One region of the Dechloromonas sp. TW-R-39-2 genome, then DNA from elsewhere that is predicted to be linked to it. Evidence: predicted binding sites of a transcription regulator. Region 1 holds the regulator's gene; the other holds the start of a gene.
What was found. Region 1 encodes FNR, which switches genes on or off when oxygen is low (the NO sensors DNR and NnrR bind a similar motif). Its sites were predicted from a motif close to TTGANCTAGNTCAA; they were not measured.
Positions count from the first base shown of each region.

Region 1 (4,709 bases):
TTCCAGCCCCAGGCTGGCTGCCCCCAGCGCACCGGCCATTGCCCCTGCTGCGGAATAGGACAGAATACGCCCGGCATTGTAGGCAAACAGCAAGGACCAACGACCGGGAGCGCCCATCGAAAGAGCGCCGACAATTCCGCCGCACATGCCGACACAATGCGTACCGCCAAGCAGTCCGACAAGGAAAAGGGCTAGATAGCCAGAATCAGGCATGGCCGCAGACATCCAAAAAACAAGGCGGACAGTTTAACCTGTCCGCCTCTGCTGAACGCAGCGCTCAGATGACTTTCGAGTAGCGCGTCCGCTGGCGATCAGCCCGCAGATAACGATCAAAAACCATCGAAATTGCACGAACCAGCATCCGTCCCGGCGGCAGGACGGTAATCCAGTCACGCTCGATCTTGAGCAGACCACCACGCTCCATTTCGCGCATGTCTTCCAGCTCGGCAGCGAAATACTTGTGGAAATCAATCAAGTGAGCACTTTGGATGCTCTCGATGGACAATTCGAAGTGGCACATCAGGGCCTGGATGATCGAACGACGCAGAATATCGTCGGCATTCAGTTCAATGCCGCGGAACACCGGCAGCATCTGCTCATCGAGCCGATCGTAGTACTCATCAAGTGTCTTGACGTTCTGGCTGTAGGTCGGCCCGACCTTGCTGATCGACGAAATACCGAAAGACAGCATGTCGCAGTCAGCGTAGGTTGAATAGCCTTGGAAATTGCGATGCAAGCGCCCCTGACGCTGAGCCACAGCCAGCTCATCATCCGGTTTGGCAAAGTGATCCATGCCGATAAAGACGTAGCCAGCTTCGGTCAGCTTTTTGATCGCCAGGGCAAGAATTTGCAGTTTGGTATCGGCCGATGGCAAATCCGGCTCGGCGATCCGGCGCTGCGGCTTGAACAGGCTCGGCATGTGCGCATAGTTGTAGATCGACAGGCGATCCGGATCCATGGCCAGAACACGTTCCAGTGTCCGGTTGAATCCCATGACCGACTGATGCGGCAAGCCGTAGATCAAATCGACCGAAACTGATTTGAAACCGTTGGCCCGCGCGGCATTGATCACATTCGCCGTTTCTTCTTCGGTCTGGACGCGATTAACGGCAATCTGAACACGTTCGTCGAAGTCCTGGACGCCGACACTCATCCGGTTGAAACCCAGTTCACCAAGCAAAGCCACGGTTGCCGTATCGACCTTGCGCGGATCAACTTCGATCGAGTACTCACCGCCATCGAGCAACTTGAAATGCTTGCGGGTTTCGCTCATCAGTTGCCGCATTTCGTCATGCGACAGGAAAGTCGGCGTACCGCCACCCCAATGCAGCTGGATCACTTCATGCTCGCCGTCCTGACCGTCCAGGCTGGCGCTTTGCAGGGCAAGCTCCTTGGCAAGGTATTTCAGGTATTTGGCGCTGCGCCCGTGATCCTTGGTAATGATCTTGTTGCAGGCACAGTAATAGCAGATAGTGTTACAGAACGGTATGTGGAAGTATAATGACAGCGGACGGCTGATACCGCCGATGTTGCGCTTGCCGAGCCACAGTTTGGCAGCGTCCGAATCGAAAGCTTCGACGAAACGATCGGCCGTCGGATACGAAGTGTAGCGGGGGCCGTTGACGTCGAAGCGGCGAATGATCTGAGGATCGAATACGAGGTTTTCAGTTGCGAAATTCATTAAACATACCACCAAGAGTTGCACGGATTATGTTCGGATGGTGCCAAATCATGGTTGACATGGATCAAGCGAACGCAGGTTGATGATGCCCCAACAAACAGCTTCACAGGAAATTTCTCTTTCGGTCATCAAGACGGCGTGTTCGAACTGCAATCTGCGCGAACTCTGCCTACCCTTCGGACTCAACATTGACGAGCTCGAACGCCTGGATGACCTGGTATCGACCCGTCGCCGCATCAAGCGTGGCGACCACCTCTACCGGGCCGGAGAAACATTCGATGCAATTTACGCCATCCGTAGCGGCTTCTTCAAAACCGATGTGCTGCTTGAGGATGGCCGGGATCAGGTGACCGGGTTCCAGATGGCTGGCGAGCTGCTCGGACTTGACGGCATCAGCACTGAACACCACACCTGCAACGCGATCGCCCTCGAAGATAGTGAAATCTGCGCCATTCCGTTTTCGCAACTGGAAAGCCTGTCGCGTGAAATTCATACCTTGCAGCACCATTTTCACAAGGTCATGAGCCGCGAAATCGTCCGCGACCACGGCGTAATGATGCTGCTCGGCACCATGCGCGCCGAAGAGCGACTGGCCGCCTTCCTGCTCAATCTCTCGCAGCGATTCACGGCACGTGGTTTTTCTCACGCCGAGTTTTACCTGCGCATGACGCGCGAAGAAATCGGCAGCTACCTCGGCCTCAAGCTCGAAACGGTTTCGCGCGCCTTCTCCCGATTCCAAGAAGAAGGCCATATCGCCGTCCAGCAAAAACATATCCGGATCTTGAATGTTAACGGGCTGAAAGCCCTGATGAATCATCATCCCAACTGACTGACTACAAGCCGGGCAGCGGATTACGCGTCAGCGCAACACTGATGATGTAGGCGTAGGCGAGCAGCGCGAAACCCAGAAACATAGCGCGGATCGCCTTTGTCCTGCCCCGCTTGAGGGCAAACGTTCCAAAGACGATATAAGCCAGCAGCCCGAGAAATTTCGCGGTCAACCATCCGTTTACAAACGGATACTGCCCACTTGATATAGCCAGCAGCACGGCACTCCCGAGCAAGGTCGTATCGACAAGATGGGGCAGCAGCCTGACCAAGCGATGCTTCAGCAAGGACGAATCGGCAAGCATCCAGATTGCCCGCAGACAAAAGCCAAGACCGCTGAGCAACACGCACGTAACGTGTATGTGCTTTAGTGCCAGATAACTCATCACCGAGCCGCCAGCTTGAGCGCTATTTCAGCCGAATGCTTGCGATAGCGGGAAATAGCGAGGCTCAAGTTGAATCCGAGCCAGCCATTGGCCAATGCAAAGGCCACCCCGGCGGGACGAGCCAGCCATTCCGGGAAAAGCACGGCACCGAGCAAAAGCACCACGGCCAGCGCATAGCATTTCATCTGCCGCTGCATGTCGGCATCAGACAGGATCTTGTTCATGTTCGGCGCAACCACCTTGGCTTGCCCCTGGTTCTGCAAATGAAGCCAGGCAAGGAATGGAACAATCTTGTAGAGCATCCCGATGATGAAAGGGACAAATCCGCCAGCAAGCAATGTGATGCCAAAAAACAGGGTCCAGCCATCGATCTCCGAAGCAGCCGGCCACATTGCTGCGGTCAACAACATCAAAAGTGCAAAAATGCTGGCCGCCAAACCGATTTGCCAATAACGGTAAGTGGCATCAGCCCTCGCCCGCCGACGCTTGAGTTGAAGACGCAGGGTCAGCCCGGCAAAAGCCAGGCCGAGCAATGCGGTTATTCCCTGGACGACGCGGATCATGTTCGGTATATCGAAAAATACGGCACCGCTCCAAAGCAGGACGATGAGCAACATGCAGCACGGGAACAGCCAGCCCGGACGTGCGGGATAACCTGGCGTCAGCTGGAACATCGGCACAACCACATAAGCAATGGCTGCCAACAGGACGCCGGCCCAAGCCCCGAGCCCCCAGGCTGCATGCAAATCAGCCAGCATAGGCAGCGGCAAAGGCCAGCCATGAGCCAGCCCCCAAGCCATCAGCACGCCAAGTCCGACCACGCCAGCCAGCCCGGCCAGCGCAAGCTTCAAGCCAAGAATCGTCGGGCTGGTGGATCGGACACCAATCAGGGCATGAGTTGTCGCCCCCAGAATCAGCAGTGCCGTCAACAAAAGCACCCCGGCCGCAACGCTGAGCAACAACGGGCTTCCGAAATAGAAGCCGCCAGCCAGCAGGCACGTGCCCAGCGTCAGCCCACTATGCAACATGGCCGAGAGCCGCAAGGGGCGCCACAGATTGGCCCCCGCCACGACAGGAAAAATCTGGACCAGCGCCCCCAGCATGACTTGCAGCATGAAACCGACGGTCAACAAGTGCGTTACGGCCAACGTCCCCGGCATCCAGCGCGAGGAAAACAGCGAGGGGCCTTCTACGATCAGTAACAGGCCGGCCAGCACACCAAACAAGGGTGCCGTGATAAAAAACCGAAAAGGCGCCATCAAAGGCGGCGCATTTTCAAAGGCCAGCAGTGCTTGCATTCAAAGCCCCGAAAAAACCCGGTCAATCCTCACCAGATGAGGATTTCGAATGTGCCATCCGGCATCAGTTCGGTTTCGTGCGAATGGCCATTCTGGGCCAGCACCTTATAAAGCGGATGGGGTTCGCGGTAAAGAAGGAGGAGCATTTTTTCCCCTTCCTTCAGCGTGTCGAGCATTTCCATGGTCTGGACAAATGGCTCGGGCGGTTCCATGAACCTGGCATCAACGACATGAGGAGTTTTAGGATGAGTCATGCTTCTGAGAGTTCTGCTTCAAGCCGTTCAAGAACGGCGGATAACTCTGCCGACAGGTGTTGATCACACATCGGGTAGAGAATGTTTTCTTCTTTCATGTTGTGCTGCTGCATCATGATCAGCAAGGTTTCCGCCTGACCGAGGTAATCCTCGGCCTCGCCGGCCAGCAAAGACGCATCCGCCTCGTCGAGCAGGGAGCGCATCTGTGCATGTTCCATACGCATCACCTGGGTCGGCCCCATGGTCATCCCGGTCTTCGCTT
Region 1 covers NZ_CP045202.1:2,744,120-2,748,828, forward strand. Annotated here, with positions in the region: gene GBK02_RS13310 (sulfite exporter TauE/SafE family protein) at 1-213, opposite strand, end outside; gene hemN (oxygen-independent coproporphyrinogen III oxidase) at 278-1,681, opposite strand; gene fnr (fumarate/nitrate reduction transcriptional regulator Fnr) at 1,764-2,510, shown strand; gene GBK02_RS13325 (SirB2 family protein) at 2,515-2,895, opposite strand; gene GBK02_RS13330 (hypothetical protein) at 2,895-4,193, opposite strand; gene GBK02_RS13335 (DUF2249 domain-containing protein) at 4,223-4,447, opposite strand; gene GBK02_RS13340 (hemerythrin domain-containing protein) at 4,444-4,709, opposite strand, start outside.

Region 2 (4,709 bases), 310 kb from region 1:
GCCGTCCAGCCCAGCATCCCCTTGAAGTTGCCAAGTCCCGGATAGAGCGCCAAATAAACAAACGCAAAAATCACGGTAATGACAAACATCCAGGTCCACCAGCGTGGCATTGGATTGTTGTACTCCTCAAGAGTCTCATCCCAAACATGACCCATGGTCTTGCCAGGAGTGAAAGTCGCTTTGCCCTGAATGATCAGCAGTGCAACACAGGCAAGAATACTTCCCGTGACGATCACTACGACGTACAGGTTCCAAAAATCGCTAACGAAATCGCTCATTTGCTTTCCTTTATCTCAGCGCTGGTGCGATGTACGAGACACCGCACCGTCGTCATCATTCCCTGCGAACGGCAAGTTTGCAGCTTCTTCAAACCCCTTTTTGCTGCCTTTGCCGTAAGCCCATGCAACAATCCCCAGGAAGCAGAGCAACCCTAAAACTGTTGTGATGGAACGCAGATCATTGATGTCCATGGCTTATTGCTTCATGGTGCTCAGTGCAGTACCCAGGCCTTGCAGGTATGCAATGAGAACATCCATTTCCGTCTTGTCACCGATAGCGGCTTTGGCAGCCTTGATATCTTCATCGGTATAAGTCGGGATACTCCGTGCATTAGCGTAGCCACGCATCACCTGCATCTTGGCTTCGATATCAGCGCCAACCGAATCCTTAGCCTTGGTATTTGCCAGGAAGGCAAAAGCCGGCATGTTGGACTCTGGCACCACGTCGCGAGGATTCATCAAGTGTGCACGCTGCCACTCATCGGAGTAACGGCCGCCAACGCGATGCAGATCCGGACCGGTACGCTTCGAACCCCACTGGAACGGGTGATCGTAGACATATTCACCAGCAACCGAATAGTGGCCGTAGCGCTCAGTCTCTGCACGGAACGGGCGAATCATCTGCGAATGGCAGAGGAAACAACCCTCGCGAACATAAATATCGCGACCGGCCAGTTGGACTGCCGAATAAGGCTTCAGACCTTCAACCGGTGTCGTGGTCGACTTCTGGAAAAAGAGCGGAACGATTTCGAGCAGACCACCCCAAATCACGGTAAGCAGCGTCAGAACGATGAGCAGACCAACGCTTTTTTCAATTTGCTCGTGCTTGATCATTATTATTTCTCCCTAATCAGGCGTGGTGAGCGACCGGAACAACCACCGGCACGTCTTGCGTCTTGCCACCAGCAATCGTCTTGAACATGTTATAGGCCATGATCAGCATGCCGGACAGGAACAGAACGCCACCCAACCAACGGATCGCCCAGAACGGATAGGAACCCTTGACTGACTCGACGAAGCTGTAAGCCAGCGTACCGTCGGCATTCACTGCGCGCCACATCAGACCCTGCATCACACCGGCAATCCACATCGAAGCGATATACAGCACGGTACCGATGGTGGCGATCCAGAAGTGGGTCGTAACCAGCTTGGTGCTATACATTTCCGACTTGCCAAAGAGTTTCGGCAGAAGATAGTAGATCGAACCGATCGACACCATGGCAACCCAACCAAGGGCGCCAGAGTGCACATGACCAACAGTCCAGTCGGTGTAGTGCGACAGCGCATTGACGGTCTTGATGGACATCATCGGGCCTTCGAAGGTAGACATACCGTAGAAGGACAGCGAAGTGATCAGGAACTTCAGGACGGGGTCGTCGCGCAGCTTATGCCATGCGCCAGACAGCGTCATGATGCCGTTGATCATGCCACCCCAGGACGGAGCCAGCAGAATCAGCGAAAAGATCATACCGACAGACTGGGTCCAATCCGGCAGTGCGGTGTAGTGCAGATGGTGAGGACCTGCCCACATGTAGGTGAAGATCAGGGCCCAGAAGTGCACAACAGAAAGGCGATAGGAGTAAACCGGACGACCAGCCTGCTTCGGCACGAAGTAATACATCATGCCCAGGAAGCCTGCGGTCAGGAAGAAACCTACGGCATTGTGACCGTACCACCACTGGATCATTGCATCCTGAACACCGGAGTACACCGAGTAGGACTTGGTCAGCGAAACCGGAACGGCTGCACTGTTAACCAGATGCAGAAGAGCAACGGCGATGATGAAGGCACCAAAGAACCAGTTGGCCACATAAATGTGGGAAACCGTACGCTTGGCAACTGTTCCGAAGAAAACCAGTGCATATGAAACCCAGACCAGCGTGATCAGGATATCGATCGGCCATTCGAGTTCAGCATATTCCTTGCCGGAGGTAATACCCAAAGGCAGGGTAATTGCAGCCAGAAGAATAATGACTTGCCAGCCCCAGAACGTAAAGGGAACCAGCGGACCGCCCCAAAGGCGGGCGTGACTGGTACGTTGAACACACCAGTAAGAAGTTGCAAAAAGCGCACAGCCACCAAATGCAAAAATAACCGCATTGGTGTGCAACGGACGAAGACGCCCGAAGTGTAGCCAAGGGCCGATATTCAGCTCCGGCCACACAAGTTGTGCAGCAATGATGACACCGACAAGCATGCCGACGATGCCCCAAATGACGGTCATGACAGCAAACTGCCGTACGACCTTATCGTTATATGTGGTTTGCGATCCAGACATGAACCCACCTCTCGTTAATAAAAAACGGAATGCACACCTCCCTAAACCCAAGGTGGCACTTGAATGCGGATAGTATTCTAGATTAGTGGCGACGTTTTGACCTAGATCAACCTACCGACTATCTAAGCCGAATTAGTTCCAAGTAATTAGGGAGCACGTCAAATTGGGGATTTGTGGACAAAAAAAGGGTGCGTCGCAACGCACCCCAACCCCAACAGAGAATGTTCGTGAGGCACTTACCTCACACAGACAGCATAGTGCCAAGAACGCGTCTGACTAACGTTGATTCAGGTCAAACATTCTCTGCTTTTTCGGAATCCTTGGCTTTCGGCTCAGACTTGGGCATTTCATCATCCATCAGAACCCGAAACCCCGGCCCCTCAAGGTCATCGAACTGCCCGCTACGCACCGACCACCAGAAGGCAAAGGCGATACCGAAGACCAGGATGACCGAAATGGGAATCAACAGATAAATACTTTCCATCAATCATGCTCCTGCTTCTGAATACGCAACGAGTTAAGAACAACGAGCAGGGAGCTGGCCGACATGCCGATCCCTGCCAACCAAGGCGTTACCCACCCGGCAATCGCCAGTGGCAAAGCGACGAAATTGTAGGCGAAAGACCACCATAGATTCTGGCGGATGATGCGCAGGGTTTTCTCCGCCCTGAGCAAACCTCTCCGCAAGTGATCCAGGTTTTCCGAAAGCAGGACAAAATCCGACTGCGTTCGGGCCAGCTGAGCACCTCCTCCCATGGCAACAGACACCTGGGCTTGAGCCAACACCGGCGCATCGTTGACCCCGTCTCCGACCATTGCGACCACCGCCCCCTCCGCTTGAAGAGTAACAACGCATTCATGCTTCCCTTGCGGCGTCACACCCGCACGCACATCATCAATCCCGATCAAGGCCGCAACACGCCGGGCGACAGAAGGAGCGTCGCCGGTCAGCAAAACAACTTTTTTCCCCGCCTGTTTCAAGGCATCGACCAACGCCTTGGACTCGTCGCGAATTTCATCGCCGATCCGGAACAAGGCCAGGCAACCTCGCTCATCGCCCAGGACAACCACCGTATCTCCGCTTTCCAGCCAGTTGACCGCAGCATCCGGCAAGACGCCGCCACCAAGACCCAAAACATAAGCAGGCCGGCCGATGCGATAGCGCTTGCCAGCCACGAGCGCCTCAACCCCTTGACCTGGCTCGCTAATAACCTGCTCCGCCGAAAAAGCATCAACGTCTGAAGCCCGGCACAGCGCGACCGCCACAGGATGCTCCGACGAACGCTCAAGTGCTGCTGCAACCTGCAAACAAGCAGCTCGAGGGAGATCGCTCACGGGCATCACATCAATCAAACGCATTCTTCCTGTTGTCAGCGTCCCGGTTTTGTCAAAAACAAAATGGCTGGCCCGGGCAAGCGTTTCGATCGCATGGCCACGCGTAACCAGCAAACCGTCCTTGGCCAGGGCCCCGGCTGAAACAGTCAAGGCAATCGGCGTGGCCAGCGAAAGCGCACACGGACAAGTCACAACCAGCACCGACACGGTGATCCACAACATTTTTGATGGATCGACAAAGTACCAACCAACCGCAACCAGCATCGCCACTAGTAAAAGAACCGCGACGAAGTAGCTGGCAACACGGTCGGCCATCTCGACGATTTTCGGCTTTTCGGCAGCCGCTCGCTCCATAAGCTGGATGATTGCGGACAGCCGCGTCGTCTCGCCGACCTGTTCGACGCGCACGATCAACGGACTTTCTGCATTCACCGAGCCACCGGTCACAGGATCTCCCGGCATTTTGGGCACCGGCTTGCTCTCACCGGTTAACAAGGCTTCACTGGTACAACTGACACCTTCAACGACCCGCCCGTCGGCCGGAATAGTGTCACCAGCCCGAACCAGAATGTGATCGCCCGGCACAAGATCGGCGACGATTTTCTGCTCAGGCGTACGGTCGACCGGGAAATTCGGGAGTTTTTGTGCAAAAGCCGGCAATAGCTTGGCCAGCGCCTCCGTCACGCTCAAGGCTTTCTGGCGAGCGGTCATTTCCAGGAAACGGCCGCCCAGCAAGAAAAAGACAAACATGGTGACCGAGTCGAAATAAACCTCGCCGGACTGGGTCACCGTCGCCCAGAGGCTGGCAACAAATGCCG
Region 2 covers NZ_CP045202.1:3,051,223-3,055,931, forward strand. Annotated here, with positions in the region: gene ccoP (cytochrome-c oxidase, cbb3-type subunit III) at 1-278, opposite strand, end outside; gene GBK02_RS14765 (cbb3-type cytochrome c oxidase subunit 3) at 294-470, opposite strand; gene ccoO (cytochrome-c oxidase, cbb3-type subunit II) at 474-1,109, opposite strand; gene ccoN (cytochrome-c oxidase, cbb3-type subunit I) at 1,129-2,556, opposite strand; gene ccoS (cbb3-type cytochrome oxidase assembly protein CcoS) at 2,849-3,040, opposite strand; gene GBK02_RS14785 (heavy metal translocating P-type ATPase) at 3,040-4,709, opposite strand, start outside.
Region 2: a site for FNR is predicted at 2,653-2,666, ahead of ccoN (cytochrome-c oxidase, cbb3-type subunit I). Genes of this name have one in related genera too.